One region of the Streptomyces sp. NPDC093085 genome, then DNA from elsewhere that is predicted to be linked to it. Evidence: riboswitches for the same ligand, from Rfam matches in the RefSeq annotation. Region 1 holds a riboswitch; each other region holds the start of a gene.
The links. Region 1 has a riboswitch for S-adenosylmethionine ahead of thrC (threonine synthase). Riboswitches for the same ligand answer to the same signal wherever they lie in the genome.

Region 1 (10,113 bases):
CCTGCTCCAGCAGGGCGCCGGAGACGGCCTCGACGGCCTTCTCGATGCCGCGCTTGAGGGCCATCGGGTTGGCGCCGGCCGCGACGTTGCGCAGGCCCTCGCGGACGAGCGCCTGGGCGAGGACGGTGGCGGTCGTCGTGCCGTCACCGGCGACGTCGTCCGTCTTCTTGGCTACTTCCTTGACCAGCTCGGCGCCGATCTTCTCGTACGGGTCCTCAAGCTCGATCTCCTTGGCGATGGAGACACCATCGTTGGTGATCGTGGGGGCGCCCCACTTCTTCTCAAGGACGACGTTGCGGCCCTTGGGGCCAAGGGTGACCTTGACAGCGTCGGCGAGCTGGTTCATACCGCGCTCAAGACCGCGCCGTGCCTCCTCGTCGAACGCGATGATCTTGGCCATGTGAAGTGGTCCTCCCGGACGGGGGTGAAGGCTCCGGACCGCGCTGGCGCCCGCGACGGACGGCCTGAGCGCCGGTGGTTCATTGCTCCACCAGCCCTCGGGGCCTCACCGACCCGGTCCTCAGTTGTCACTCTCACTCGGAGAGTGCTAACGCCAATAATTAGCACTCGGCACCTTAGAGTGCAAGCGTCTACTTGAGGGGGGCACACGCATGTGGGGCCCGCATCCGTGTCGGATGCGGGCCCCACATGCGTGAGTGCGTGCAGATGCGTCGGTGGCCGATCGCGCCGGGATCAGACGGCGAGCTTGACCATGTCCGCCTGCGGACCCTTCTGGCCCTGCGAGATCTCGAACTCCACTCGCTGACCCTCTTCAAGGGTGCGGTAACCGTCCATCTGAATCGCGCTGTAGTGGACGAATACATCCGCACCACCGTCGACCGCGATGAAGCCGTAGCCCTTCTCCGCGTTGAACCACTTGACGGTGCCCTGAGCCATGCCAACTCCCCTATTACTGGCCCTTACAGGGGGCCATACTTCGCGCCGGAACGCGTCGACCGCGGCTGAATGTATCTGCCCAACTGCCCTCTGCAACAGGTCAATCGGACGAGAAATCTGGGCGTGGCCGAACACGCATAGCGCTGAATACACCACGCTCCGGGGCAAGTCGGGCCGGGCAAAGCGTACGTACGCCGCGAAAGGCACCAGGACTTTGCCCTCATCTTGTCGCGTTCTCGCTCGCGTTCCGAGCGGCCGACAGGGGAGGAAGGGGAGGGCGTTCCCCTACTCTACCGTGCTCAACCATGTAGAACGGTCCCCTCCGCTTCTCTTGCGGAGAGGACCGATTCCGTCACAGAACGCACATCACGGCGTCCCGGGCACGCGTCAGCCGCCGGCGACCGCCGGGATGATGGAGACGCCCGCGCCCGCCGGGGTCGCGGTCTCCAGGCCCTGTTCGAAACGGACGTCGTCGTCGTTCACGTACACGTTGACGAAGCGGCGCAGCTTGCCGTCGTCGTCCAGGACCCGCCCCGAGATGCCCGGGTGGTTGGCCTCCAGCGACTGGATGACCTCGGAGAGGGTCGTGCCCTCCGCGGGGACCTCGGCCTGGCCACCGGTGTAGGTGCGGAGGATGGTGGGGATACGGACCTTGACGCTCATGGTGGTGAACCTTTCTGCGAAGTGGGGCGGGTCTGCGTGCGGAGAGCGGACGATCAGGTGGCACGCGCACAACGTCGTACAGCGTGCCCCTCGTACGGGGGTACGAGTCCTCCGGATCGCCCGGAACGGAAAGTTCCGGGCAACCGTACGGCCGTCAGCCCGCCGCCGCGCCCTCGCCACCCGCACCCGCGAGCCCCGCGGCGCGGAACGCGTCCAGGCTCGGGCGGATGGTCGCGGAGGGGCCGGTCGTCGGGGCCACGGCGTCCAGCGTCTTGAGCCCGTCCCCGGTGTTGAGGACGACGGTGGTGAGCGACGGGTCGAGCAGACCGGTTTCGATGAGCTTCTTCGTCACGCCGACGGTCACCCCGCCCGCGGTCTCGGCGAAGATGCCCTCGGTCCGCGCGAGCAGCTTGATGGCGTCCACGACCTGCTCGTCGTCGACGTCCTCCACCGCGCCGCCGGTGCGCCGCGCGATGTCCAGCACATACGGGCCGTCGGCCGGGTTGCCGATCGCCAGGGACTTGGCGATGGTGTCCGGCTTCTGCGGCCGTACGACGTCGTGCCCGGCCTTGAAGGCGGTGGAGACCGGCGAGCACCCCTGGGCCTGGGCGCCGAAGATCTTGTACGGCCTGTCCTCGACCAGACCGAGCTTGATCAGTTCCCGCAGCCCCTTGTCGATCTTCGTGAGCTGGGAGCCGGAGGCGATCGGGATGACGATCTGGTCGGGCAGCCGCCAGCCGAGCTGCTCGCAGATCTCGTACGCGAGGGTCTTGGAGCCCTCGCCGTAGTACGGCCGCAGGTTGACGTTGACGAAGCCCCAGCCCTCGCCCAGCGGGTCGCCGATCAGCTCCGAGCAGAAGCGGTTGACGTCGTCGTACGTGCCCTCGATGCCGACCAGGTCGCCCCCGTACACCGCGGCCATGACGACCTTGCCCTGCTCCAGGTCGTGCGGGATGAAGACGCAGGAGCGGAAGCCGGCCCGGGCGGCGGCGGCGCCGACGGCGCCGGCCAGGTTGCCGGTGGAGGAGCAGGAGAGGGTGGTGAAGCCGAAGGCGCGGGCCGCCTCGACGGCGATGGCCACGACGCGGTCCTTGAAGGAGTGCGTCGGGTTGCCGGAGTCGTCCTTGATGTGGAGCGAGCCGGTGATGCCCAGCTCACGGGCGAGGTTGTCGGCCTTGACGAGCTTGGTGAACCCGGGGTTGAGGCTCGGCTTGGCGGCGACGTCGGCGGGGACGGGCAGCAGCGGCGCGTACCGCCAGATGTTGTCCGGGCCCTCGGCGATGCGCTTCTTCAGCTCCTCGGGGTCCCCGCCCGGCAGGTCGTACGCGACTTCGAGCGGCCCGAAACAGCTCACACAGGCGAAGATGGGGCCGAGGCCGAAGCGCTCGCCGCATTCGCGGCAGGAGAGCGCGGTGGCGGGCCCGAGATCGATGGTGGCGTTTCCGGCGCTCCCGGTGCTCCCGGCGGCTTCCGTACCGCTTCCGACCGCTTCCGTACCGTTTCCGGTGGCGTCGGTTCCGCTCTGGACGGTCTGCACAGCCATGATGGCGAGGCCCTTTCTCCTCATCTTCCTCGCGACGTACTTCGCCACGAGACGGAATTGGCACCTTCCCCACCGTGACCTCGCGGTCGGCGGGAGGGTTGCCGGGACTTCAACGGGCCGTTCCCTCTGTCCCTCTGGATGAGCGCTATGGCGACCGGAGCTGGATCCGGTGCGTTTATGTCTGGCGCGTACGTCTGTCACGCACGTCTGTCGCGTTGTGTCTGTCCGGCCTGCGCCACCCCGGCATGCGATGGTCACTGGCCTTGTTCAAGACTGTAACCGAAGGTGCGGAGGGTTGAGATAGTCGTCCGCACCGCGAGATGGATCACTTTCGAGGAAAGCACAGCAGGGGAGTGTCCAGGGTGCTGGAAGAGGTGGAGCAGTGGCTGACCAGGCGTTCCTGGTCGGCGGCGGACCGTACGCCCGAACAGCTCCTGGCGGCGAAGGCGGCGCGCGGCGCCACGGTGAGCGTGGTCCTGCCCGCGCTCGACGAGGAGGCCACGGTCGGTGCGATCGTCGGCGTGATACGGCGCGAGCTGATGGAGCGGATCCGGCTCGTGGACGAGCTGGTGGTGATCGACTCCGGCTCCACCGACCGTACGGCCGAGGTCGCCGCGGCGGCCGGCGCCCGGGTGGTCCACCGGGACGCGATCCTGCCCCGGCTGCCCGCGCTGCCCGGCAAGGGCGAGGTGCTCTGGCGGTCGCTCCTGGTGACCAGCGGTGACATCGTCTGCTTCGTCGACGCGGACCTGCGGGAGTTCTCGCCGGACTTCGTCTCCGGGATCGTGGGCCCGCTGCTCACCGACCCCGAGGTGCACTTCGTGAAGGCGATGTACGACCGCCCGCTGCACCCGACGCCCGACGGAACCGCCGCCGGCGGCGGCCCCGGCATGGGTCCCGGCAGCGGACCCGGCAGGGGCGGCGGCCCCGGCGTCGCGGCGCAGGGCGGCCGGGTGACCGAGCTGGTGGCGCGCCCGCTGCTCAATCTGCACTGGCCCCGGCTGGCCGGTTTCGTCCAGCCGCTGGGCGGGGAGTACGCGGCCCGCCGCTCGCTGCTGGAGCGGCTGCCGTTCCCGGTGGGGTACGGGGTGGAGCTGGGCCTGCTGGTGGACGCGCTGCACACGGTGGGGCTCGACGCGCTGGCCCAGGTCGATGTGGGGGTACGGCTCCACCGCCACCAGGACGACCGGGCGCTGGGGCGGATGGCCGCGGCGATCTACCGGACGGCCCAGCTCCGCCTCCAGCGGGGCCCGTTGACGCGGCCCCGGCTCACCCAGTTCGAACGGGGCGCGGACGGCTTCGTACCGTACACACACCCGGTGGACACGGAGGAGCGCCCGCCGATGCGGGAGATCGCCGAGTACCCGGCACGCCGCGCGGCGTGACCTGCGCCGGGTCCCGGGCGGCCTCGCACGGGGCCGCCCGGGACCGGACGCAGGCGCCCCTCAGGAGCCGGGGACATCACACGTCCCGTACGTTTGAGCGTTTCCCGCACGGGCTAGGTTTCGCGGCATGGAGACCGCACCGTCCACCCCTCCGCCGGCTCCCGCTGCCCGCGTGCTCGTGGCGTCCAACCGGGGCCCCGTCTCGTACACCCGGGGCGCGGACGGCGCCCTGGTGGCCAAGCGGGGCGGCGGCGGGCTGGTGTCGGGCCTGTCGGCGATCGGCTCCGGTGACGACGCCCTCTGGGTCTGCGCGGCCCTCGGCGACGGCGACCGGGAGGCCGTCCGGGGTACGGGGGGCCGCCTCGACCCGGCGGACACCGGCGGGCAGCGGGTACGGATGCTCGGCATCGACCCGGGGGTCTATGCGGCGGCGTACAACGACATCGCGAACTCCACCCTCTGGTTCGTCCACCACATGCTCTACCAGACCCCGCTGGAGCCGTCCTTCGGCCCGGAGTTCCGGGCGCGCTGGGCCGCGTACGAGGCGTACAACCGCGCCTTCGCCGAGGCGCTGGCGGAGGAGGCCGCCGAGGGCGCGGCGGTGCTGGTGCAGGACTACCACCTGGCGCTCGTCCCCGGGCTGCTCCGGGCGCTCCGGCCCGACCTGCGGATCGGCCACTTCTCGCACACGCCCTGGGCCCCGGCCGCGTACTTCCGGCTGCTCCCCGACGACATCGCCGAGCGGCTGCTGCTGGGCATGCTCGGGGCGGACCGGCTGGGGTTCCTGACCCGGCGGTGGGCGGACGCGTTCCGGGAGTGCGCCGAGGCGGTGCTGGCCGGGCGCGGCCTGACGACAACGGGACCGGCGGGGGAGGCCACGGGGGACACGTACCTCACCTACCCCCACGGCGGCGAAGGGCAGCCCCCGGGCCCGGCCGGCGGCCGTACCGCCCTCGCGGTGCACGGGCTCGGCGCGGACGGCGACTTCCTGCGCGAGCGCGCGCACCGCCCCGATGTGGCCGAGCGGATGGCGGCGCTGCGCGAGCAGATCGGCAGGACCCCGGAGGGGACCGACCGGAAGACGATCGTCCGGGTGGACCGTACGGAGCTCTCCAAGAACATCGTGCGCGGTCTGCACGCGTACCGGCAGCTCCTGACCGACCACCCCGAATGGCGCGAGCGCGTGGTCCATGTGGCGTTCGCCTACCCCTCCCGGCAGGACCTGGAGATCTACCGCGCATACACGGCGGAGGTCGAACGGGTCGCCACGGAGATCAACACCGAGCTGTCCACCCCCGGCTGGACCCCGGTCGTCCTCCATGTCCAGGACGACTTCGCCCGCTCGCTGGCCGCGTACCGGCTGGCGGACGTGGCGCTGGTCAACCCCATCAGGGACGGCATGAACCTGGTCGCGAAGGAGATCCCGGTCCTCTCCGAGCGCGGCTGCGCCCTGGTCCTCTCCCGGGAGGCGGGCGCCTGCGCCGAGCTGGGCGGGGACGCGCTGGTGATCAACCCGTACGACATCACCGCCACCGCCACCGCCCTCCACGAGGCCCTGACCCTCCCCGCCCCCGACCGCACCGCCCGCGCGAAACGCCTGGCGGAAGCCGCGACGGCCCTTCCCCCGCAGCGCTGGTTCCTGGACCAGCTGAACGCGCTGCGGGGGGTACGGGGCTGAGGCGCGGCACGGGGCCGAGGCGCGGCGGAAACCACGGTCAGCGCATCGCCGGTACGAGGGCGGCGAGGAAGTCGGCGAGGGCGGCCGGGCCCGGGAGGGTGAGGTCGGCTCGGGTGGTGAGGTCGGGGACCTCGGTGCCGCTGGCGACCAGGAGGCCCGGGTGGCCCTCGGCGCGGAGGCTCTCGACGGCGGCGTAGGCGGGGAGGTCGCCCAGGTCGTCGCCGGCGTACAGGACCGTCTCGGCGTCCACCTCGCGGACGTACGAGAGCAGCGCGGCGCCCTTGTCGACGCCCGGGGGGCGGAGTTCCAGGACCAGGCGGCCCGGTTCGACGATCAGGCCGTGGCGGGCGGCGAGGGCGGTGAGGGGGGCGCGCAGGGCCTCGAAGGCAGCCTGGGGTTCGGCGGCGCGGCGGGTGTGGACGGCGACCGCGCGGCCCTTCTCCTCGATCCAGGTGCCGGACGGGGCGCCGGAGCCGGCGAGGAATCCGGGGAGTTCGGCGCGGACGGCGGCGACGCCCTCGTGCGGGACGGGGGCGTGGACCGTACCGGAGACGGCGTCCCAGCGCTCGGCGCCGTAGTGGCCGAGGACGACGAGGTGTTCCAGGCCCGGTACCCCGGCGAAGCCGCCGTACCGTACCGCCACCTCCGCCGGGCGCCCCGTGATCACCACGAGGGAGGCGAGGCGCGGAGCGAGCGCGGTGAGGGCGGGGAGGACGCGGGGGTGGGCGCGGGCCTGTTCGGGGTCGGGGACGATCTCGGCGAGCGTGCCGTCGAAGTCGAGCGCGACGACGGCGCGGGCGGGGCGGGCGAGGAGCGCGGCCAGGCCCTCGGCTCCGGCGGGGGTGGCGGGCTGCGGGAGGGAGTTCGGGAGGGAGTTCGGTTGGGTGGCCATGGGGTCGACCCTAGCGGGGCGGGGTGGGGAGGGGCGCGTGGTCGAGCGGCTGGGCCGTGGGCCGTGCGGGCCGTGGACCAGGGCCGCTACCAGCGCTCTCGGCGGGCCGCCCGTACGCGGCGGAGCCGGTTCACCGTGACGGGGTCGTGCTCGGCGGCTCTCGGGTCGTCCAGCAGTGCGTTGAGGAGCTGGTAGTAGCGGGTCGGGGAGAGCCCGAGGCGTTCGCGGATCTCCCGCTCCTTGGCCCCGGGCCCCGGCCAGCCGCGCCGCTCCACGGCGAGCACGGCACGATCCCGGGCGGAGAGACCGGGCGTCCCCGGGACACCGGACGCGTCTGAAGCCTCGGCCGCTTCTGAAGCCTCGGCCACTTCCGGAGCGCCGGGCGCTTCGGGCGCCCCGGGGGTGCTGGCGGGCGGTGGGGTGGTGGTCATGGTCGTTCCACGTTACTCGGCGGCCTCCGCCGCCGACGCGTCCTTCGCTATCTGGGACAGGACCGCCTCGGGGCTCGCGCCCGGTTCGACCGCCTTGCCGATGTTCTTCTTGAAGCTCTCGCTCACCGACGACCACGAGTTCTTGCCGTACGGGAAGAGCTCCGAGTCGGGCAGCGCCGTCAGGAACGTCTTCAGGTCCTGGTGCTCCGGGTCCGCGAGCATCGCCTCGTTGGCGCTGTAGGTGACCGGCAGCAGGTCGTACTGGCCGGCGAAGTCCAGGACGTTCTTGTCCTCGTACGCGAAGTTCAGGAACTTGCCGATCTCGCTCCGGTGGCCGTTCTGCTTGAACGCCATGACCCAGTCCGCGACACCCACCGACGACTTCGCCCCGCCGTTCGGCCCCGGCAGCGGCACCATGCCGACCTTGACGCCGCGCTTCACCGCCTCCTTCATCAGCGTCGGGTGCCCGTTCAGCATGCCGACCTGGCCGCTGGTGAACGCCTTGAACGCGGTCGCCCGGTCCAGGTCGCCCGGCTTGACCGGGCCGGTCAGCCCGGCCCCGACGAGGCCCTGGAGCCAGGTGAAGGTCTTGACGTTCGCGGGCGAGTCGATGTTGTACGAGCCGTCGGCGGTGTCCGTGTAGCCGCCGCCCCCGGCCAGCAGCCACATCAGGGTCTCGCCCTGCGCCTCCTCCGTGCCGAGCGGCACCGCGAGCGGGGTCGTCACGCCCTGTGCCTTCAGCGCCTGGGCGTCGGACTTGATGTCGTCCCAGTTCTTCGGGGCGCTCACGCCCGCCTTCGAGAAGAGGTCCTTGTTGTAGAAGAGCAGCCGGGTGGAGGCGACGAACGGCATCCCGTACTGAATGCGGTTGACCTCACCGGCCTGGGAGAGCTGGTCGAGGAAGTTCGCCTGGGTGGGTATGGAGAGAAGCTCGTCGGCAGCGTAGAGCTGGTCGGCCTTCGCGTAGTTGGAGTACGAACCGATCTGCGCGATGTCGGGGGCCTTGCCCTCCTTGACCATCGTGGCGACATCGCTGTCGATCGTCTTCCAGGGGCGTATGTATACGTCGATCTTGATTCCGGGATGCTCGGCCTCGAACGAACTCGCGAGCGACTCCCAGTAATTCTTGGAACTGTCCTCGGAGTTGGTGCCGTACTCCGCGGCGACCACCTTGAGCGTGACCTTCCCGGCGGCGGTGGTGGCGCCGCACCCGGTCAGGGGCGCCGTCAGGGCCAGTGCGGCCACGGCCGCGGCGATCGCCCGATGGCGCTGTCGTGTCGGTGGCACTGCTCGCACAGCTCGCAGAGGTCGCACAGCTCTGTTCCCCGCCCTTTAATCGTTCTTTCGTCGCGCGTAAGGCCCCTACCGGTCCCTCGTGACGCACTGTTATCACGTATTGGTCAGCGATTTTCCCCCATCCCATGGCTGGGGGTCCACCAAAGAGCGGTTGCGCTTCCGCAACGTCTCATTTCCCGGAAGCCGTTCCGCTTTTTGTATGCCAAGGCAACAATCCGGCGCCATGGCGGCAGTGCGGGGCCGACATGGAACGATGTCGGCGTAGTGGACTAGACCTTTCGGCTCTTCACGCGGGACACTGTCCCCGTGAGATCCGACAGCCACGACCACCACGTCGAACCCGGCCGGCAGGTGAGCCACGTCATCGCCCTGGACGTGGGCGGCACCGGGATGAAGGCCGCCCTCGTCGGCGCGGACGGCGCGCTGCTCCACGAGGCGCGGCGCGCGACCGGCCGGGAGCGCGGCCCCGAGGCCGTCGTCGAGTCCATCCTCGGCTTCGCCGCGGAGCTGCGCGCTTACGGCGCCGAGCGCTTCGGGCGGACCGCGGTGGCCGTCGGCCTCGCCGTGCCCGGCATCATCGACGCGGAGCGCGGCATCGCGGTGTACGCGGCGAACCTCGGCTGGCGCGACGTACCCCTGCGCGATCTGCTCGGGGCGCGGCTGGGCGGCGTACCGGTGGCGCTGGGGCACGACGTACGGACCGGAGGGCTCGCGGAGGGCCGGCTCGGCGCGGGCCGGCGGAGCGACCGGTTCCTCTTCCTGGCGCTGGGGACGGGGATAGCCGGGGCCATCGGGGTCGACGGCGCGATCGAGGCGGGCGCGCACGGGGCGGCGGGCGAGATCGGCCATGTGGTGGTCCGCCCGGACGGGCCCGCGTGCGGCTGCGGGCAGCGCGGCTGTCTGGAGACGCTGGCGTCGGCGGCGGCGGTGACCCGCGCGTGGCGGCGGGCGAGCGGCGACCCGGCGGCGGAAGCGGCCGGGTGCGCGCGGGCCGTCGAGGCGGGCGATCCGGCGGCCGTACGGGTCTGGCGCGACGCGGTCGACGCGCTCGCCGCCGGGCTGGTCACCGCCCTGACCCTGCTCGACCCCGGCACCCTGATCATCGGCGGCGGCCTCGCGGAGGCGGGCGACACGCTCTTCACGCCGCTGCGCGCGGCGGTGGCGGAACGCGTCACCTTCCAGCACCTTCCCGCGATCGTCCCGGCGGAACTGGGGGACGCGGCGGGCTGCCTGGGCGCGGGCCTGCTGGCCTGGGACCTGGCGAACGCTGCGGATGCGCCATCCCCCTCGGTTCCTTCCTCCTCGTCCTCGGTTTCTTCCTCCTCGTC
Region 2 (10,113 bases), on a different contig from region 1:
GAAACCGGGCACGCGCACCCGTCGGTCAATCGGCCGAACCTCACCAGTGTCGGAACCATCATTTGGCTGAGTTCCGAGCTGATGTTCTTCGCGGCCCTCTTCGCGATGTACTTCACCCTGCGATCGGTGATGGGGGCCGAGTACTGGAAGGAAATGGCTCATGCCCTGAACGTCCCGTTCTCGACGGCGAACACGACCATCCTCGTGCTCTCCTCCCTCACCTGCCAGCTCGGCGTCTTCGCCGCCGAGCGCGGTGACGTGAAGAAGCTGCGGGCCTGGTTCGTGGTCACCTTCGTGATGGGCGCGATCTTCATCGGCGGCCAGGTCCTGGAGTACACCGAGCTGGTCAAGGTGGACGGCATCTCGCTCTCCTCCGACCCGTACGGCTCGGTGTTCTACCTGACCACCGGCTTCCACGGGCTGCATGTGACGGGGGGGCTGATCGCGTTCCTGTTCGTCCTCGGCAGGACCTACGCGGCCAAGAGGTTCACCCACGAACAGGCCACCGCCGCCATCGTCGTGTCCTACTACTGGCACTTCGTCGATGTCGTCTGGATCGGCCTCTTCGCCACGATCTACCTGATCAAGTAGGGGGACGCCGCGCCTGAGGCGCGCCGCCCGCCGCACACAGTCCAGAAGCACCGACGCAGAAGATCCTGACACCGGGGTAATCCGTGAAAAAGCTCTCCGCACGACGACGCCATCCGCTGGCGGCGGTCGTCGTCCTACTCCTCGCGCTGGCGGCCACCGGGGGGCTGTACGCCGCGTTCGCGCCCGCGAGCACGGCGCAGGCCGACGAGACCTCCCAGTCCCTCGCCATCGAGGAGGGCAAGAAGCTCTACACCGTGGGCTGCGCAAGCTGCCACGGCGTCGGCGGTCAGGGATCCTCCGACGGCCCGAGCCTGGTCGGCGTCGGCTCCGCCGCCGTGGACTTCCAGGTCGGCACCGGCCGGATGCCGGCCCAGCAGCCCGGCGCCCAGGTACCGAAGAAGAAGGTCATCTACTCCCAGAAGGAGATCGACCAGCTCGCCGCGTACGTCGCGTCGCTCGGCGCCGGGCCGATCAAGCCGACCAAGGAGCAGTACGACCCCTCGGGCGCCGATATCGCCAAGGGCGGCGAACTGTTCCGTACCAACTGCACCCAGTGCCACAACTTCACCGGTGAGGGCGGCGCGCTGACGCACGGCAAGTCCGCCCCCAGCCTGGAGGGCGTGGACCCGAAGCACCTCTACGAGGCCATGCAGACCGGCCCGCAGAACATGCCGTCCTTCCCCGACTCCACCATGCCGGAGCAGCAGAAGAGGGACATCATCGCGTACGTCAAGGCGGTCAACGGGGACGAGAGCGCGAGCCCCGGCGGCCTCTCCCTCGGCGGCCTCGGTCCCGTCAGCGAGGGCCTGTTCGCCTGGATCTTCGGACTGGGCGCCCTGATCGCCGTCGCCGTCTGGGTCGCTGCCCACACCGCTAAGGCCAAGAAGTCATGAGTAGCCAACTGAATTCACACGAAGAGAACCTGCCGGGCGGACACGACACCGCGCACGGCGAGGTGGAGCGCGCCGACGATCCGTTCGCGGACCCGGGGCTGCCGGCCCACAAACCGCGGATCCAGGACATCGACGAGCGGGCCGCCCGGCGCTCCGAGCGCAACGTCGCCCTCCTGTTCGTGATCTCGATGCTGGCGACGGTGGCGTTCATCGCCTCCTTCGTCGCCTTCCCGGTCGACAAGATCGTCTACATCTTCCCGTTCGGGCATGTCAGCATCCTGCACTTCGCGCTGGGTCTGACGCTCGGTGTCGCCCTGTTCTGCATCGGCGCCGGCGCGGTCCACTGGGCCCGCACGCTGATGTCGGACGTCGAGACCGCCGACGACCGGCACCCGATCGAGGCGCCGCCCGAGGTCAAGGCGAAGGTCCTCGCGGACTTCGCGCAGGGCGCCGCCGAGTCCGGCATCGGCCGGCGGAAGCTGATCCGGAACACGATGTTCGGCGCCCTGGCGCTCGTACCCCTCTCCGGTGTGGTGCTCCTGCGCGACCTGGGCCCGCTGCCCGAGAACAAGCTCCGCTCCACCCTGTGGGCCAAGGGCAAGCAGCTCATCAACATGAACACGATGGAGCCGCTCCGCCCCGAGGACGTCGTCACCGGCTCGCTGACGTTCGCGATGCCTGAGGGGCTCGACGAGCACAGCGAGGACTTCCAGAAGGAGATCGCCAAGGCGGCCCTGATGATCGTCCGGATCCAGCCGGACGAGATCAAGGACAAGCGCGAGCTGGACTGGTCCCACCAGGGGATCGTGGCGTTCTCGAAGATCTGCACCCACGTCGGGTGCCCGATCAGCCTGTACGAGCAGCAGACGCACCACGTGCTCTGCCCGTGCCACCAGTCCACCTTCGACCTCTCCGACGGCGCGCGCGTCATCTTCGGCCCGGCCGGTCACGCCCTGCCGCAGTTGCGGATCGGCGTGAACGCGGAGGGCAACCTTGAGGCACTCGGCGACTTCGCCGAGCCCGTCGGCCCTGCCTTCTGGGAGCGCGGATGAGTACCACGACGACCACTGCCACGACGGACACGACGGCGCGCAAGGCCCCCGCGGGCGAGCGCGTGGCCGACTGGGCCGACGGCCGGCTGGGGATCTACAGCCTCGCCAAGGCCAACATGCGGAAGATCTTCCCGGACCACTGGTCCTTCATGCTCGGGGAGATCTGCCTCTACAGCTTCATCATCATCATCCTCACGGGTGTGTATCTGACGCTGTTCTTCCACCCGTCGATGAACGAGGTGGAGTACCACGGCAGTTACGTCCCGCTCCAGGGCGTCATGATGTCGGAGGCGTTCGCCTCCACCCTGAACATCAGCTTCGACATCCGCGGCGGTCTGCTTATCCGGCAGATCCACCACTGGGCGGCGCTGATCTTCCTCGCGGCCATGCTGGTCCACATGATGCGCGTCTTCTTCACGGGCGCCTTCCGCAAGCCGCGCGAGGTCAACTGGCTCTTCGGCTTCCTCCTCTTCGTCCTGGGCATGTTCACCGGGTTCACCGGCTACTCGCTCCCGGACGACCTGCTCTCCGGCACCGGGGTGCGGTTCATGCAGGGCGCGGTCCTGTCGGTGCCGATCGTGGGCACGTACCTGTCGATGTTCCTCTTCGGCGGAGAGTTCCCCGGCGGCGACTTCGTGGCCCGGTTCTACTCGGTCCACATCCTGCTGCTGCCCGGCATCATGCTGGGCCTGGTGGTGGCCCACCTGATCCTGGTCTTCTACCACAAGCACACCCAGTTCGCGGGTCCCGGCAAGACCAACACCAATGTCGTCGGCATGCCGCTGCTGCCGGTCTACATGGCGAAGGCCGGGGGCTTCTTCTTCCTGGTCTTCGGGGTCATCGCGATCGTCTCCGCGATCGCCACGATCAACCCGATCTGGGCGCTCGGACCGTACCGGCCCGACCAGGTCTCCACCGGCGCCCAGCCCGACTGGTACATGGGCTTCTCCGAAGGCCTCATCCGGGTGATGCCCGGCTGGGAGATCAACGTATGGGGACACACCCTCGTCCTGGGCGTCTTCATCCCGCTGATCATCTTCCCGCTGGTGCTGGTCGCGATCGCGGTCTACCCGTTCATCGAGTCCTGGGTCACCGGTGACAAGCGCGAGCACCACCTGCTGGACCGCCCGCGCAACGCCCCGACCCGTACGGCCTTCGGTGTGGCCTGGCTGAGCTGGTACTTCGTCCTGCTCGTCGGCGGCGGCAACGACCTGTGGGCGACCCACTTCCACCTGTCGATCAACGCGATCACCTGGTTCGTCCGGATCGCCTTCTTCGCGGTGCCGGTGCTCACCTTCATCGCCACCAAGCGGATCTGCATCGGCCTCCAGCGGCGCGACGCCGAGAAGGTGCTGCACGGACGCGAGTCCGGCGTCATCAAGCGGCTGCCGCACGGCGAGTTCGTCGAGGTCCACACCCCGCTCGACCAGGGCGACCTGCACAAGCTCACCGCCCACGAGCAGTACCGGCCCGCCGAGCTGGGCCCCGAGACCGACGAGAACGGGGTACGCCGCAAGGTGTCGCCGGTCGAGCGGCTGCGGGTCAAGCTCAGCCAGGGCTACTACGGCGAGAACAACCAACTGCCCAAGCCCACCGCGGAGGAGTACAAGGAGATCACCAGCGGCCACGGCCACCACTGATCCCCGGCCTCACCAGGTCGCCACCACCGAGGGCCCCGGCCCGGTCTCCGCGAGGAGGCCGGCCGGGGCCCTCGGCGTTCCCCGGGGTCCCCGTGCCGGGGGCCGAACCCGGTCCTGTTCCCGCTCCGTACCCCCGTCACACCCGTGTCTCTCTCCCCGGGCGCACCGGCGTCCGCAGTGCGGGCACCCTGCCGACGGGCGCCGTCTCCGCCGATAGGCTTGCCGCCGGGCCGTACGCCATCACCACGGCCGTACGAGGCCCCCGTACCCCGTAGCCGTCCCAGACACCACCCAGGAGCCAGCATGAACGCTGTTCCCCCCGTCGGAGACGACACCGTGGCGGCCCGCACCTGGCCGGGCGTACTCAACTCCCTGCTGCGCGGCGAGGACCTGGGCCCGGACGACACCGCCTGGGCCATGGACCGCATCATGACCGGCGAGGCCACCGACGCGCAGATCGCCGGGTTCGCGGTGGCGCTGCGGGCGAAGGGCGAGACCGTCGAGGAGGTCTCGGGGCTGGTCCGCGCGATGTACGGGCACGCCCGCACCATCGAGGTACCCGGACGCACCGTCGACATCGTCGGCACCGGCGGCGACCTCGCCAAGACCGTCAACATCTCCACGATGTCCGCGATCGTCGTGGCGGGGACGGGCGCCAAGGTCGTCAAGCACGGCAACCGGGCCTCGTCCTCGGCGAGCGGCGCCTCCGACGTGCTGGAGAAGCTCGGCGTCAATCTGGAGCTGACGCCGGAGCGGGTCGCCGAGGTCGCCGAGGAGGCGGGCATCACCTTCTGCTTCGCGGTCAAGTTCCACCCCTCGCTGCGGTACGCGGCCAAGGCCCGCAAGGAACTGGGCGCGCAGACCACCTTCAACATCCTCGGCCCGCTCACCAACCCGGCCCGGGTCGCCTCCCAGGCGGTGGGGGTGGCGGACGCCCGGATGGCGCCGATCGTGGCGGGGGTGCTCGCCGAGCGGGGCAGCTCCGCGCTGGTCTTCCGGGGCGACGACGGGCTCGACGAGCTGACCACCACGGCCACCTCGCGGGTGTGGACGGTACGGGACGGGCAGGTCACCGAGCGGCCCTTCGACCCGCGCGACGTCGGGCTGCCGCTGGTGCCGGTCGAGGCGCTGCGGGGCGCGGACGCCTCGTACAACGCGGATGTCGCGCGCCGCCTCCTCGCGGGCGAGACCGGGCCCGTACGGGAGGCGGTGCTGCTCAACTCGGCGGCGGCGCTGGTGGCGCTCGACCCGACGGACGACCCGCTGGAGACCCAGCTCACGGCGGGGATCGCGCGGGCGGCGGAGTCCATCGACTCGGGCGCGGCGCGCGAGGCGCTGGCCCGCTGGGTGGCGGCGAGCAACGCCTGACCGGGTGCGGGAGGGGCCGGGCGGGGGCCGGGAGCGGCCCCCCCCCGCCCGGCCCCTTCTGCCGTGGGGCACGGGGCGCGGGTCCGGGCCGTACCGCGGGTGTCCCGGAGCGGGCGCGTCCCGTATCGCGGACAGCGGCTTGGGAGGTCAGGGCCCCTGTGCCATACTCTCGGCCAAGGTCATGAGTGACAGCGACAAAGGCCCCGGCCCGCTGTCCGGCAACCCTCCGTCCGTGGCGGGGTGCCCCGGGTGAAGACCAGGCCGTGGGCAGCGAGGTCCGCGGCAAGCGCGGACCCCTTCCACCTTTGGGGTCCTGGTCCTCAAGGGAGCCTCTCGTGAGCAAGCGAATGCGCTAGGGCGTCTTCACGCCCCTCCTTCAACACGCCCCCGCACGGGCCTCTTCCGTGTGCCGGGGCCACCCCCGCACCACGCGCCCTTTCCGTCACGCGGCCATGCCGTCATGCTGCTACGGAGCCGTGCGGGTCCTTGAAGCCGTTACGACATTCACGCCGGGAGACACCCCATGTCCGTACGCCCGAACGCCGCCTCCGCTCCTGCCTCCGCCTCCTCCGCCGCTTCCTTCTCCGCTGCCTCCTCCGCCACCGACGACCCCGCCTGTGGAGCGCCGCTCCCGGTGCTCGGGCGCGATGTGACCGTCCCGCTCGTCACCGGCGGCGAGGTCACCTACGCCGCCCTCGACTACGCCGCCAGCGCCCCCGCCCTCCAGCGGGTCTGGGACGACGTCGCCACGTACGCCCCGTACTACGGCAGCGTGCACCGCGGGGCCGGCTATCTCTCGCAGCTCTCCACCGACCTCTTCGAGAACAGCCGCCGCACCGTCGCCGACTTCCTCGGCTGCCGCGCCGACGACCAGGTCGTCTTCACCCGGTCGACCACCGACTCGCTCAACCTGCTCGCCTCCGCGCTCCCCGCCGGCTGCCAGGTCTTCGTCTTCGAGACCGAGCACCACGCCTCCCTGCTGCCCTGGCGGGACGCCCGGGTGACGTACCTCGACGCGCCGCGCACCCCGGAGGCGGCCGTCGCCACCCTGGAGCGCGCGCTCGCCGCCCGCGACCAGGGGGACCCCGCCCTGGTCTGTGTGACGGGCGCGTCCAATGTGACCGGTGAGCTCTGGCCGGTACGGGAGCTGGCCGCCGCCGCGCACGCGCACGGTGCCCGGATCGTGCTGGACGCCGCCCAGCTCGTCCCGCACCACGCCGTGGACCTCACCGACCTCGACGTCGACTGGATCGCCTTCTCCGGGCACAAGCTCTACGCGCCGTTCGGCTCCGGGGTGCTCGCGGGCCGCGCCGACTGGCTCCGGGACGCCGAGCCGTATCTCGCGGGCGGCGGCGCCAGCCGGAAGGTGGCGCGGCGCACCGACGGCGGGGTGGACGTCGACTGGCACACCACGGCCGCCCGGCACGAGGCGGGCTCGCCCAATGTCATCGGCGTGTACGCGATCGCCTCGGCCTGCAAGGCGCTCACCGAGGCGGGCTTCGACGCGCTGGCCGCGCGGGAGCGGCGGCTGGTCGCGGAGGTGCGTACCGGGCTCGCCGCGATCCCCGAGGTCACGGTGCTCTCGCTCTTCGGCGACGAGGCGCCCCGGGTGGGCGTCCTCTCGTTCGTGGTCGAGGGGTGGAACAGCTCGCACTTCGCCGCCGCGCTCTCCGCGGAGTACGGCATCGGCGTACGGGACGGTCTGTTCTGTGCCCATCCGCTGGTCAGGACGTTGCTCGACGGCGACCCGCAGGAGCCGGGGGAGTGCGGAGCCCCGGAGGCCGAGCCGGGCGAGCGCTCGCTCAACGCGATCCGGGTCAGCTTCGGCGCGGGGACCCCGGACGAGCATGTGGAGCGGTTCGTACGGGCCGTGCGCGAGCTGGTGAGCGACGGCGCGCGGTGGAACTACCGTACGGAGGACGGCCGCTGCGTCCCGGACCGGGACGCAGCGGCCGCGTAGAGCCGTAAAGCCCGTAAGGGCGGTGGAGAGGCTAGGGCCTGTCTGACAATTCCCGTCGTCGCCCGGAGGGCGGCCTCGCGGCGTCAGGTGCGTGCTCTCGGTGTGCCGGGCCCTGACCCACGTACTGGACGTACTTGGGTCAGGGCCCGGTGCGGCGAGAGTGCGTGCATGGCGTCGCGAGGCAGGCGGGAATTGTCAGACAGGCCCTAGGTCCCTAGGAGTCGAGGCCGATCGAGAAGGCCGCTTCCAGGTCGTGCTGGGAGTAGGTGCGGAACGCGACATGCGTGTCCGTGGCCTCGACGCCGGGGATCTTGCTGATCCGGCCGGGGATGACCTCGGCCAGGTCGTCGTGGCGGGCGACCCGGACCATGGCGATCAGGTCGTACTGGCCCGTCACCGAGAAGACCTCGCTGACGTTGTCCAGCGCCGCGATCGACTCGGCGATCTCGGGGATCCGGTCCACGCTGGTCTTGATGAGCACGATCGCGGTGATCACGGTTGGCGTTCTCCCTCGGTGGCCCCTGACTGGGCCTTCACTCTATCGGTACGCCAGTACCGCCCCCAGGCGTAGAGGAACCCGGTCGCGAAGCCGGCCAGGTGCGCCAGATAGGCGACACCGGGCCCCGCTCCGGCGCCGCGCGCCGCCACCCCCTGGAGCGCGAACCAGAAGAGCAGCACGGCCCAGGCGGGGAAGCGCAGCGGCAGGAAGAAGAGGAACGGGAAGAGGCTGGTGACCCGGGCCCGGGGGAAGAGGTACAGGAACGCGCCGAGCACCCCGGAGATCGCGCCCGAAGCGCCCACCAGCGTCTGGCCCGAGCCGGCGTTCGCGAGCGCGTACGCGAGCAGGGCGAAGGCCCCGGTGGCAAGGTAGAAGAGCAGGAAGGCGGCGTGGCCCATCCGCTCCTCGGTCAGGGCGCCGAAGACATGCAGGAAGAGCATGTTCCCCAGCAGGTGGAGCCAGCTCCCGTGCACGAAGAGCGCGGTGAACGGGGTGAGCAGGGCCCCTCGGCTCGGCACGGGTCAGCTCGTCCGGGATGACGCCCCACCGGACGAAATAGGCGCTCTGCGTGGCCCGCAGCGCGTCGTCGCCGCCGTACGCGTGCGTGAATCCGGAGACCGGGCTCAGCAGGAAGGCCAGACAGCACAGGGCGATCAGCCCGTAGGTCACCAGGGGCGCTCCATACGCCGTACGCCTTTTGATCACGGTCCGAGCATGGCGTACGTACCGCAACAGGACCGGGTGGACCGCCTCGCCGCGCCGGGGGAGAGCCCCGAGGCCTTAGGGTTGCCGGATGCCGTACGCGGTCGGGCGCCGGACCCGGCCCGGATCCGACGCCGGACCCGGCCCCGGATTCGACGCCGGATCGCGGGGCACCGCATAGGAACGAAGAAAAGAGGGCGCCACGATGGCAGTACTTCCCACGGTTCCGCAGCCGACGGCCGCCACCCGGTGGCGGTGCACCTTGTGCGGCAACCTGACGCGGTTCGACGTGACGCGCTCGTCGAAGGTGGTCGAGTACGTCCATCTCGACCTGGCCGGGGAGTCCAGGATCGAGGAGCGTGAGGTGGTCAGTGAGACCATCGAGTCGGTGCGCTGCCGCTGGTGCAACGCCGTGGATCAGATCGAACTGGTGGACAGGCCGGGTGCCGGCTCCTGACGGAGCCGCCCCTGACGGGTGAATGGGGTGACGGATCGTGGAGCAGGCCGCGAGCGGTGCTGAGCCGGCCGGTACGGCCGGCGGTGACGCCGCGGAGACGCTCGACCGACCGCTCCCCGAAGGGGTACGGCGCCGGGTCGTCGCGCTGGTGTCGGAGGCGTTCGGCGGACTGACCGTCGCCGAGCTGCCGGCCCAGCTCCGGCAGTACGCGCGCTTCACCCCGAACAGGCGTACGAAATTCGCGGGCAATGCCATGGCCGCCGCGCTGGAGAGCGACCCGCTCTTCCGGCAGCGGATCGGCGAGCGGATCGTCCACTCCCAGCCGGAGCTGGCGTCGGCCCTGGAGTCGGGGTCGCCGCCGGCCGCCGCCGACCCGGTCGACGTGGCCGCCGCCGCGTATGTGCTCAGGCCCGCCGGATGGGTGAAGCTCGTCGCCGCCGCCGGGGAGGAGGCACAGCGTGCCGACGCCGAGCGCGCCGACGAGGAGGCCCGGCGCGAGCTGGAGCGGCTCGGCGCCGAGCTGGCCGCCGCCAGGTCCCAGACGAAGAGCGAGACGGAGCGGCTCCGTGCCGAGCTGGAGGCCGCCCGCAAGGAGGGCGAGGCGCTCCACCGCAAGCTGCGCAGCGCCCAGAGCGATGTGAAGCGCGGCGAGGCGGCGCTGCGCCGGGTGCGGGCGGAGGCCGAGGCGTTCCGGGCCGAGAGCGCGGCGCAGCTCTCGGCGGCGGAGAGCGAGACCCGGCGCATCAGGGCGCGGCTCGCGGAGGCGGAGTCGGCGGTGGAGGCGAGCCGCCGGGCGGCCCGGGAGGGGCGCTCGGTCGAGGACATGCGGCTGCGGCTGCTGCTCGACACGGTGCTGGAGTCGGCCCAGGGGCTCCGGCGGGAGCTGGCGCTGCCGCCCGCGGCGAGCCGGCCCGCCGATCTGGTCGACGCGGAGCGGCCGGGGCGGATGTC
Region 3 (10,113 bases), on a different contig from region 1:
TCCAGGCCGTGCCGGGCGCCCTGGCGGACCTGGTCGGCGACCCGGTACTTGCCGTCGCTGCTGTACTGCGTGTGGATGTGGTGGTCACCGGAGAGCCAGAGGAAACCGCCCAGGCGCGCGGAGTGCGAGCCGCCGCCCGGCAGGCCGTTGCCGCCGTTGCCGCCGGAGGCGAACGCGGGCGTGGCCGCCGCGCCGCCCACCACACTGCCCGCCGCGAGCCCGGCGCCGAGCAGTCCGGTACGGCGGAGCATGGAGCGGCGGGAGAGCTGGGCGGGGGTCAGGGCCTCATCGGGCACCGAGGTGTCGAGCGCGGGCGGCAGCGCGCCGTTCTCCTCGGGGGAGTGGGCGTGGGAGTGATCGTGCGAGTGCGGGTGGTGGTGCCCGTGGCCCATGGAGACTCCTGTGTCCGATGTCCGGTTGTCGCCGTTGTGACGGAGGTGGTGAGTGAGAGCGTCGGCGGAGGACATGAACACCGGGCGATGCGGGGGTGAGCACGGGGCGACGGCCGCGCGGCGGGCCCCGCCCTTCCCGTGAACCGGCAGCGGGAACAACCAACTCTCTTGCGTTTCAAGCTACTTGCCGGTAGATGATGGGGCGCGGCGGAGTACGGTCGTGGAGTACGGCAGTGGAGTGCGGCCTCGGAGTGTGGAGTACGGCCGTGGAGTAAGGCCGTGGAGTACGGGCACCCCTCTCCGGCGCCACCGTGCCACGCCCGTACCCCTGTTACGCGTACCACCGGCGCACCGCCCGCCCCACGCACCCCCGTTCGCCGCCCCCGGCACCTCCCCGCCCCGTTCCCCTCCCCGGAAGGCCCCCATGCGATCCCCCCTCCGCGCACTGGCCGGTGTCCTCGCCGCCGGCGCGCTCGCCCTCACCGGCCTCGCCGCCCCGGCCACGCCCGCCGTGGCGGCCACCGCGCCGCAGGCCGCCGACTCCGGCACGCTCAAGGTCCTCACGTACAACATCGCCGGGCTCCCGCTCGGGCTCGGCCAGAGCAACCCCGAGGTCAACACCCCGCTCATCGGGCAGCGGCTGGGCCCGTACGCCGTCGTCAACGTCCAGGAGGACTTCAACTACCACGCCTCGCTGTACGCCAACGACACCCACCCGTACCGCACCCCCACCAGCGGCGGCGCGGCCTTCGGCGACGGCCTCAACACCCTCTCCGACCACCCCTTCGAGGACTTCGAGCGGGTCCGCTGGAACAACTGCACCGGCACCGACTGCCTCACCCCGAAGGGCTTCTCGCTCGCCCGGGTCCGGCTCGCCGAGGGCGTCTTCGTCGACCTCTACAACGTCCACACCAACGCCGACACCACGGACGCCGCGCTCGCCGCCCGGCGCGCCAACATCACCCAGCTCTCCTCCTTCATCCGGACCTACAGCGCGGGCAACGCCGTCATCGTCATGGGCGACACCAACACCCGCTACACCCGCACCGGCGACAACATCCGCACCCTCGTCGAGGAGAACGGCCTCACCGACGCCTGGGTGAAGCTGGTACGCGGCGGCTCGGCCCCGGCCCTCGGCAGCGACGCGCTGGTCTGCGACACGGTCGCGCCCACCGACACCTGCGAGGTCGTCGACAAGGTCCTCTACCGGGGCGGCCCGCTGGTCGGCCTCGACGCCACCGGGTACGCCAACCAGTGGCGAGCCTTCCTCGACCCCGCGGGCAAGCACCTCTCCGACCACTACCCGCACGCCGTCGACCTCAGGTGGTCGCTCCCGGCCGACCGGCGCGCCTCCGACTTCTTCGGCGGCCCGCACGGCACCGCCTTCAACGACGCCCGGCTCCTCCCGGCCACCCCGGCGCCCCGCACCCTCACCCTGCGCGGCGCCGCCCGGCTCGACTCCGTCGCCCTCGCCCTCGACGGCGGTACGGTCCTGAGCCACGGCGGTACGGGCGGCACCGCGGCCACGCTCACCCTGGCCGCCGGGGAGAACCTCACCTCGGTCAAGCTCTCCCAGGGCCAGAAGGACGGCCGTACCCGGATCTTCTCCGCCGCGTTCACCACGGACGCGGGCCGCACCGTCGCCGCCGGGACCGCGACCTCCGACACGGTGACCTTCACCGCCCCGGCGGGGTGGCGCATCGTCGGCTTCACCGGCCGCTCCGGCGACGAGATCGACAAGCTCGGCGTGGTCTACGCCCCGAAGTGACCGCGCTCTCCGCCTCGAAGGGCCTCGGACGGCCTCGGAACGACCGCGCTCGCGCGGCCGGGGCCGCCGGGCCGGGCACCGCCGCCCCTACCGCGACAGAGCGTCACGGCCCCTCGCGATGTGACGCCCTGTCACCTCCGTTCATCTCCGTTCATCCCTGTCCGGCCCCGGCGGCGGGCCGGCCCGGCGGCCCCGGCCGGCCCGCCGGTCCGGCGCCCGGGCGGGCCGCCCCGTCCCGTGATCCGGATGTGATCTTCATGTGATCCATCCCATCTTCAGACCATAGCCACAGAGTGTTACCTTTTCCCTTGTCACGAGACCCAGCGACAAGCCCCGGCTTGCTGGGCGGCAACCCTCCTTCTGCGGTGGGGTGCCCCGGGTGATGACACGGCTCCACCAGCACGCCGATGTGCCGGGGAGCAAGCGCGGACCTGTCACCCAGGTCCAGTACCTGTGACGGGAGCACAAGATGACAGCGGACGCGATGCCGTACGGCACGTCGTCACGGTGCCCCGCCCCGTCTGCCCGCCCGAAGCGCGGCCGGCGAACCACCACCCACGGGCCGGCGCGCCGTACGCACGCCACCCCGCACCGAGGAGTCCAGCCCTCATGAGACCTGCCCTCTCGCGCCCACGCGGGCGACGCGCCCTGCTCGCCACCGCCTCGGCCACCGCCGTCCTGGCCGCCGTCGCCGGGTGCAGCGTCGACACCGGCGGCTCCGGCTCCGGCTCCGGGGAATCCGGCTCCAAGGGCGAGACGATCACCGTCACGGCGTTCGCGGGCCCCTGGGGCGAGCTCTTCAAGAAGTCCTTCGTGGCACCGTTCGAGAAGGACACCGGCATCAAGGTGAACCTGGTCTACGGCGCCGACTCGGCCTGGCTGACCAAGCTGCGCGCCGCGGGCGGCAAGGACGCGCCCTTCGACGTCGTCGCCCTCACCCCCGGCTCCCTCCACCAGGCCGTCGGCGGCGGGCTCCTCCAGCCGCTCAAGACCGGCGACCTCACCCACTGGAAACAGCTCGACCCGGTCCTCACCCAGCAGTCCACCATCGACGGCGCCTCCTACGGCGTCCCGCTGACCACCGGCTCCAACGGCCTGCTCTACCGCACCGACAAGATCAAGCAGGCGCCCGAGGACTGGACCGACATCTTCGACAAGAAGTACTGCGGCCATGTCGCGCTGCCCCCGCTGACCTACAACGCCGGCCTGGAGTTCTTCTCCGCGCTGGTCTCCCAGGACGGCGGCAAGCTCTCCAATCCGGCCGATGTCGACAAGGCGTTCAAGAAGCTCGCCGAGCTGAAGGGGTGCGTCTCCGCCTACCCGGCCGACGCGGGCTCCGTCTCCACCGTCCTCCAGAACGGCGACGCCTGGATCGTGCCCTTCTGGGACGGCCGCGCCTTCGCCATGGCCCAGGAGGGCCAGCCGATCGGCTTCAGCTACCCCGCCTCCGGCGCCGTCGGCGCGCTGACCTCGTACTACGTACCCAAGGGCAGCGCCCACACCAAGGCCGCCTACACCTTCCTGAACTACCTCAGCGCGGCCCAGTACCAGAAGCCGTTCGCCGAGGGCACCTTCTACGGCGCGGGCAACGACCACATCGACTACAGCCCCGACTTCAAGAAGAAGGTCAAGTACGGCGAGGACGTCTACAAGACGTTCACCTGGGTCGACTACAAGACGGCGACCCCCAAGCTGAACGAATGGCAGCAGCGGTGGAACCAGATCTTCAAGTGACCGGGACCGACGAGACGGGAGCCGGGGCCGGGACCGACGGGGCCGGCCCCGGAGCCGCGCACATCGAGATCGAGGGCCTCGCCGCCGGATACGAGGGACAGCGCATCCTCGACGTCGACCGGCTCTCGATCCGGCGCGGCGAGTTCCTCTCCGTCCTCGGCCCCAGCGGCTGCGGCAAGACGACCCTGCTCAACAGCCTGGCCGGGTTCGTCACGCCCACCGCCGGCCGGATCACCCTGGACGGTACGGACCTCACCGACGTGCCCACCCACCGCAGGGGGCTCGGCCTGGTCTTCCAGAACTACGCGCTCTTCCCGCACATGACCGTCGCCGACAATGTCGCGTACGGCCTCAAGGTGCGCCGCACCGACCGTGCCGAGCGGGACGAACGCGTCGCCGAGTCGCTCCGCCTCGTCGGCCTGGAGGCGTACGCGGACCGACGGCCCCGCCAGCTCTCCGGCGGCCAGCAGCAGCGGGTCGCCGTGGCCCGCGCGCTGGCCACCCGGCCCGCCGTGCTCCTCCTCGACGAACCGCTCTCCAACCTCGACGCCAAGCTGCGCCGGGAGATGCGGGTGGAGCTCCGCGAACTCCAGCAGCGCCTCGGCATCACCATGGTCTTCGTCACCCACGACCAGGAAGAGGCGATGTCGCTCTCCGACCGGATCGCCGTGATGAACGGCGGCCGGGTCGAACAGCTCGGCACCCCCACCGAGGTCTACCGGACCCCCGCCACCCGCTTCGTCGCCGAGTTCATCGGCGCGGCCAACATCCTGGCGGGCACCGGCGGCGCCGACGGCTCCCTCGACCTGGGGACGGTACGGCTGGCCACCGGCCTGACCGCGCTGCCCGAAGGCGAACAGGTCACCCTCGCCGTACGCCCGGAACGCGTCACCCTCCGGGCCGCCGGGGCGGACGCCGCCGACGGCGTTCCGGACGGCGCGCCGGAGACCGACGCCGTGCCGGACGACGCGCGCGGCACCGGCATCGTCGGCTACCGCGCCTTCACCGGCGAGGCCTGGCAGGCCCAGATCGTCGTCGCCGAGGGCGTCGCGCTCAACGCCAGGACCGCCGGGGAGCCCCCGGCGGTCGGCGCCCGCGTCACCTTCGGCTGGGGCCCCGACGACGTCATCCTCCTCGGCACCGCGAAGGCCACGGCGGAGACAGCGCCCGCGAAGGAGGCGACGTCCGGATGACCGCGCCCGCCGCCCGGGCGCCGCGCCGGACGCGTGGGCTCTGGCCCGTCACCCCGGTCCTGGTCTTCCTGCTGGCCCTCTTCATCGTCCCGCTCGTCCGTGTCCTCGCGCTGAGCTTCCACGCCTCGGATCCCAACGGCTATCCGCTCGACGGGTTCTCGCTCACCCAGTACCACAGGGTCTTCACCGAGGCGTTCTTCTCCGAGTCCCTCTGGCACAGCCTGCTCACCTCGCTGCTGGTCACGGCCTTGTGCGTACTGCTCGGCTACCCCGCCGCGTACGCGCTCGCCCGGGCCCGCAAGGGCGTCGTCCGCACCCTGCTCTTCGTCGCGGTCGTCTCGCCCCTGCTCACCAGCGTCGTCGTGCGCAGCTACGGCTGGGTGGTGCTCTTCTCCGCCAACGGCGCGGTCAACCGGGCCCTCGTCGGACTCGGCATCCTCGACCAGCCGGCCCCCCTGCTGACCAGCTACCTCGTGGTGGTCGTCTCCGTCACCCATGTCCTGCTGCCGTTCGCGATCCTGCCGCTGACCACCGCGCTCGGCGGTATCGACGACAACCTGGCCCGCGCCTCGCGGAGCCTGGGCGCCGGTCCCGTCCGTACCTTCTGGAAGGTCACCGTGCCGCTCAGCCTCCCCGGCATCGCGACCGGCGCCACCGTCGTCTTCCCGCTCGCCATGGGCATCTACATCACCCCCCTGCTGGTCGGCGGCGCCAACCAGCCGCTCGCCGGGCTGCGCGTCTACTCCCAGATCACCAGCGTCTTCGACTACCCGGTGGCCGCCGCGCTCAGCCTCACCCTGCTCCTGCTGACCCTGCTGGGCGTCTCCGCCCTGGGCACCGGATTCCGCTTCTGGGAACGGAGACTCCATGGCTGACCAGGCCACCACCCCCGCCGCCCGCCGCACCTCCCCGCTGCTGCGCCGCGCCGGGCGGGCCGCCGCCCGGCTGCCCGCGCTCGCCGTCTTCCTCTTCCTGCTCGCCCCGCTCGCCGTCCTGGCGCTCTCCTCCCTCAACTCGACCAGCTCGCTGAGCTTCCCGCCCTCCGGGTTCTCCCTCCGCTGGTACACCGAGGTGCTCTCCTCCCCGGAGTGGCTGGTCTCCTTCCAGCTCAGCGGGGTCCTGGTGGTCCTCGTCGTGGTGACCACCGTCACCATCGGCACGCTCGCCGGGTACGGCCTGGTCCGCGGCGACTTCCCCGGCCGGGGCGTGCTCGCCGGGCTCGCCCTCGCCCCGCTGATGGTCCCCGAGATCATCATCGGGCTCGGGCTGCTCTACTACTTCCAGGGCCTCGGCCTGGTCAACACCCTCCCCGGGCTCTGGCTGGCGCACTCCCTGGTCGCGCTCCCCTTCGTCATCCGTACGGTGATGGTCAGCGCCCAGGCGCTCGACCCGACCCTGGAGCGCGCCGCCGCCACCCTGGGCGCCGGACGGGCCCGTACCTTCCTCACCGTCACCCTGCCGCTGCTGCGCCCCGGCATCCTCGCCGGGGCCGTCTTCGCCGCCGTCACCTCGCTCGGCGAGGTCGCCGTCTCGGTGCTCGTCTCCGGCTCCAACACCACCACCGTGCCGGTACGGATCTTCTCCGCCGTGCAGTTCCAGCTCGACCCGTCGGTGGCGGCCGTCTCCACCCTGCTGATGCTGGTCAGCGTGATCGTCCTGGTGGCCGTCGACCGGTTCACCAACTTCTCGGAGGTGCTCTGACCGTGCCCGCTGACCCCACCGCCGGAGCCCCCCGCCCGCGCGCCCGCGTCGGGATCGACGTGGGCGGCACCTTCACCGACTTCGTCCTCGCGGTGCCGGGCGCCGAAGGCGTCGAAGGCGTCGAAGGCACTGCCGGCGCGGACGGCACGGGCGGAGCCGACGGCGCGAGCGGTACGAGCGGCGCGCACGGTACGGCCGGGGGCGCCACCCTCCTCCACCACAAGCAGCCCAGCACCCCCGACGACCCGGCGCGCGCCGTCGCCGACGGGCTCGCAGCCGTCCTGGAGCGGGCCGGGCTCGGCCCCGCCGACCTCGCCGCCGTCACCCACGGCACCACCATCGGGCTCAACGCGATCATCCAGCGCCGGGGCGCCCGGATCGCCCTCGTCGTCACCGAGGGGTACCGGGACATCCTGGAGATCGGCCGCAGCCGGATGCCGTCCTCCTTCGACCTGCACGCGGCGAAGGAGGAACCGCTCGTCCCCCGGGACCGGATCGTCGAGATCCCCGCCCGGCTCGGCCCCGACGGCACCCCCGTCCACACCCCCACCGACGCCGAACTCGCCCGGGTCGCGGCCGAGTTGCGCGCCACCGACGCCGAGGCCGCCGCCGTGCTCGTGCTGCACGGCCACACCGACCCGGCCTTCGAGGCCGACGTCACCCGCCGGCTCGCCGCGCTCGTCCCCGAACTGCCGCTCACCTCCTCGGCCGCCATCTGGCCCGAGGTACGCGAGTTCGAACGCGCCCTGGTCACCTGCCTCAACGTCTACATCCAGCCGCTGATGCGCCGCTACTTCGACCGGCTCGAAGCGCTCCTCGACGGCCTCGGCGTCACCGCGCCCGTCTATATCGCCGCCTCCAACGGCGGCTCCCTGAGCCTCCGTTCGGCCGCCGAGCGCCCCATCGAGACCGTGCTCTCCGGGCCCGCCGCCGGAGTCACCGCCGCGACCCGGCTCGGCCGCGCCGCCGGGATCGGCCGGCTCGTCACCTTCGACATGGGCGGCACCAGCAGCGACATCGCCGTCGCCGTCGACGGCGAACCGGAGTTCGCCACCCACACCACCATCGGCGGCCTCCCGCTGATCCTCCCCGTCGTCGCCGTCAACGCCATCGGCGCGGGCGGCGGTTCGGTCGTACGGGCGGACGCGTACGGCGTCCTCAAGGTCGGCCCGTCCAGCGCCGGCGCCGACCCCGGGCCCGTCGCCTACGGGCGCGGCGGCACCCGCCCCACCGTCACCGACTGCTACCTCCATACCGGCGTCATCGACCCCGCCACCTTCCTCGGCGGCCGGATGACCCTCGACGCGCCCGCCGCCGCCCGCGCCCTCGGCCTGGTCGGCGACGGACTCGGCTTCACCACCGGCGATCCGGGCGCGGCGGCCGACCGTACCGCCGACGGCGCCCTGCGGGTCGCCACCGCGGGGATGGCCGTCGAACTCCAGAAGACCCTCGCCGGACGCGGCCTCGACCCCGCCGAGTTCACCCTCGTCCCGTTCGGCGGCGCGGGCCCCACCCACGCCGCCGTCCTCGCCGAGGAGGTCGGCATCCCCGAGATCGTCGTCCCGGCCGCCGCCGCCACCTTCTGCGCCCTCGGCGCGGTCGGCGCCGACCTCCGCCGCGACTTCGCCCGCAGCCTCCGCCGCGACCTCGACGAACCCGGCGTCGAAGCCCTCCGTACGATCCTCGCCGGACTGGAGCGGCGGGCCCGCGCCTGGCTCGCCGAGCAGGGCCCCGAGAGCGCACCGCCCGTCCTCACCCTCGCCGCCGACATGAGCTACCACGGCCAGGCGTACGAGCTGCGCGTACCGCTCCCCGAGACGCTCACCCGCGACGCCCTCACCGAGGCGTTCCACCAGGAGCACGAACGGCTCTACGGCTTCCGCGACCCGGCCGCCACCGTCCGCCTCGGCACCGCCCGCCTCGCCATCAGCGCGGCGGGCCCCGCCCTCGCCACCGCCCCGGCCGGCGCCGCCCAGGAAGGACCGCCGCCCGCCCCGGCCGGACACCGTCCCGTCCTGCTCGCCGGGGAGCGGGTGGCCGCCGCCGTCCACCGGCGCGACGCGCTGCGGCCCGGCCACACCCTCACCGGACCCGCCGTGATCGAACAGGACGACACCACCGTGCTCGTACCGCCCCGCTGGACGGCCACCGTCGACCCGCTCGGCAACCTCCGGCTCCGGCACACCTGAGCCCCGGCCCCCCCCGGCACCCCTGACGGCACGACCCACGGCAAGGCAAGGACGCACCCGACCATGAAGCTCGACCCGGTCACCCTGGAGATCATCGGCAACAAGCTCGGCGCGCTCACCGAGGAGATGTGCCTCACCCTCCAGCGCACCAGCCGCTCCCTGTACGTCAAGGAGACCGCCGACTTCTGCTGCGCGCTCGCCGGACCCGACGGCACCTTCACCGCCTACCCGCGCGGCATCGGCGTCTCCGGCTTCGTCGGCCTCGACGTCCGTACCGCCGTCGACCGGGTCGGCCCGCTGGAGCCCGGCGACGTCATCGTCACCAACGACCCGTACACCTCCGGCGGTCTCGCCACCCACCTCACCGACATCCAGCTCATCGAGCCGTACTTCCACGACGGCGAGGTCATCGGCTACGGCTGGGCGTTCATCCACTGCTCCGACATCGGCGGCCGGGTCCCCAGCAGCCTCGCCCCCACCAACCACGAGATCTACCAGGAGGGCCTGCGTATACCGCCGGTCAAGCTGGTGCGCGCCGGTGAGCCCAGCCGCGATGTCGCCGCCCTCCTCCAGGCCAACAGCCGCACCCCCGAGGCGAACGAGGGCGATCTGCGGGCCATGCTCGCCGCCCTCCGCACCGGCCGGGAGCGGCTCGCCCGGGTCATCGCCCAGCACGGCGCCGCCGATGTCGCCGCCGCCCACACCGACCTGGTCGAGCACACCGCCCAGCAGGCCACCGCCGCCCTCGCCACCCTCCGCGACGGCACCTACCGGTTCACCGACTACCTGGACGACGACGCGGTCTCCCCGGTGCCGGTACGGATCTCCGTCACCGTCACCCTCGACCGGGGCGCCCTCCACCTCGACTTCACCGGCACCGACCCGCAGGTCGACGCCGCCTTCAACATCGCCAGCCACGGCCGCGCGCACGCCTGGATCACCACCCGCGTCCTCGCCCTGATCTGCACCCTCGACCCGGCGATCCCGCTCAACGGCGGCCTCATCCGGCCCGTCACCGTCACCGCCCCCGAGGGCTCCGTCGTCAACGCGACGCCGCCCGCCGCCGTCGGCATCCGGCACGCCACCGCCTCCCGGGTCAACGACGCGCTCGGCGGCGCCCTCGGCCTCGCCGCCCC

Region 2: linked by a shared signal. The riboswitch ahead of AB0O07_RS12155 (aminotransferase class V-fold PLP-dependent enzyme) and the one ahead of thrC (threonine synthase) in region 1 are both predicted to bind S-adenosylmethionine.
Region 3: linked by a shared signal. The riboswitch ahead of AB0O07_RS07825 (ABC transporter substrate-binding protein) and the one ahead of thrC (threonine synthase) in region 1 are both predicted to bind S-adenosylmethionine.

The regions. Positions count from the first base shown of each region.
Region 1 covers NZ_JBFBFB010000005.1:234,725-244,837, forward strand. The annotation lists gene groL (chaperonin GroEL) at 1-400, opposite strand, end outside; gene AB0O07_RS17550 (cold-shock protein) at 694-897, opposite strand; gene AB0O07_RS17555 (ubiquitin-like small modifier protein 1) at 1,285-1,560, opposite strand; gene thrC (threonine synthase) at 1,715-3,127, opposite strand; SAM riboswitch class I at 3,121-3,248, opposite strand; gene AB0O07_RS17565 (glucosyl-3-phosphoglycerate synthase) at 3,466-4,488, shown strand; gene AB0O07_RS17570 (trehalose-6-phosphate synthase) at 4,616-6,166, shown strand; gene otsB (trehalose-phosphatase) at 6,204-7,058, opposite strand; gene AB0O07_RS17580 (DUF3263 domain-containing protein) at 7,145-7,489, opposite strand; gene AB0O07_RS17585 (extracellular solute-binding protein) at 7,502-8,734, opposite strand; partial or broken gene AB0O07_RS17590 (ROK family protein) at 9,176-10,045, shown strand.
Region 2 covers NZ_JBFBFB010000003.1:307,144-317,256, reverse strand. The annotation lists gene AB0O07_RS12180 (heme-copper oxidase subunit III) at 1-591, shown strand, start outside; gene AB0O07_RS12175 (c-type cytochrome) at 675-1,484, shown strand; gene AB0O07_RS12170 (Rieske 2Fe-2S domain-containing protein) at 1,481-2,536, shown strand; gene AB0O07_RS12165 (ubiquinol-cytochrome c reductase cytochrome b subunit) at 2,533-4,176, shown strand; gene trpD (anthranilate phosphoribosyltransferase) at 4,480-5,544, shown strand; SAM riboswitch class IV at 5,722-5,839, shown strand; gene AB0O07_RS12155 (aminotransferase class V-fold PLP-dependent enzyme) at 6,068-7,504, shown strand; gene AB0O07_RS12150 (Lrp/AsnC ligand binding domain-containing protein) at 7,719-8,000, opposite strand; partial or broken gene AB0O07_RS12145 (rhomboid family intramembrane serine protease) at 7,997-8,708, opposite strand; gene AB0O07_RS12140 (hypothetical protein) at 8,911-9,162, shown strand; gene AB0O07_RS12135 (NYN domain-containing protein) at 9,200-10,113, shown strand, end outside.
Region 3 covers NZ_JBFBFB010000002.1:249,495-259,607, reverse strand. The annotation lists gene AB0O07_RS07835 (PHP domain-containing protein) at 1-392, opposite strand, end outside; gene AB0O07_RS07830 (jacalin-like lectin) at 817-2,160, shown strand; SAM riboswitch class IV at 2,470-2,592, shown strand; gene AB0O07_RS07825 (ABC transporter substrate-binding protein) at 2,770-3,894, shown strand; gene AB0O07_RS07820 (ABC transporter ATP-binding protein) at 3,891-5,087, shown strand; gene AB0O07_RS07815 (ABC transporter permease) at 5,084-5,962, shown strand; gene AB0O07_RS07810 (ABC transporter permease) at 5,955-6,788, shown strand; gene AB0O07_RS07805 (hydantoinase/oxoprolinase family protein) at 6,791-8,977, shown strand; gene AB0O07_RS07800 (hydantoinase B/oxoprolinase family protein) at 9,041-10,113, shown strand, end outside.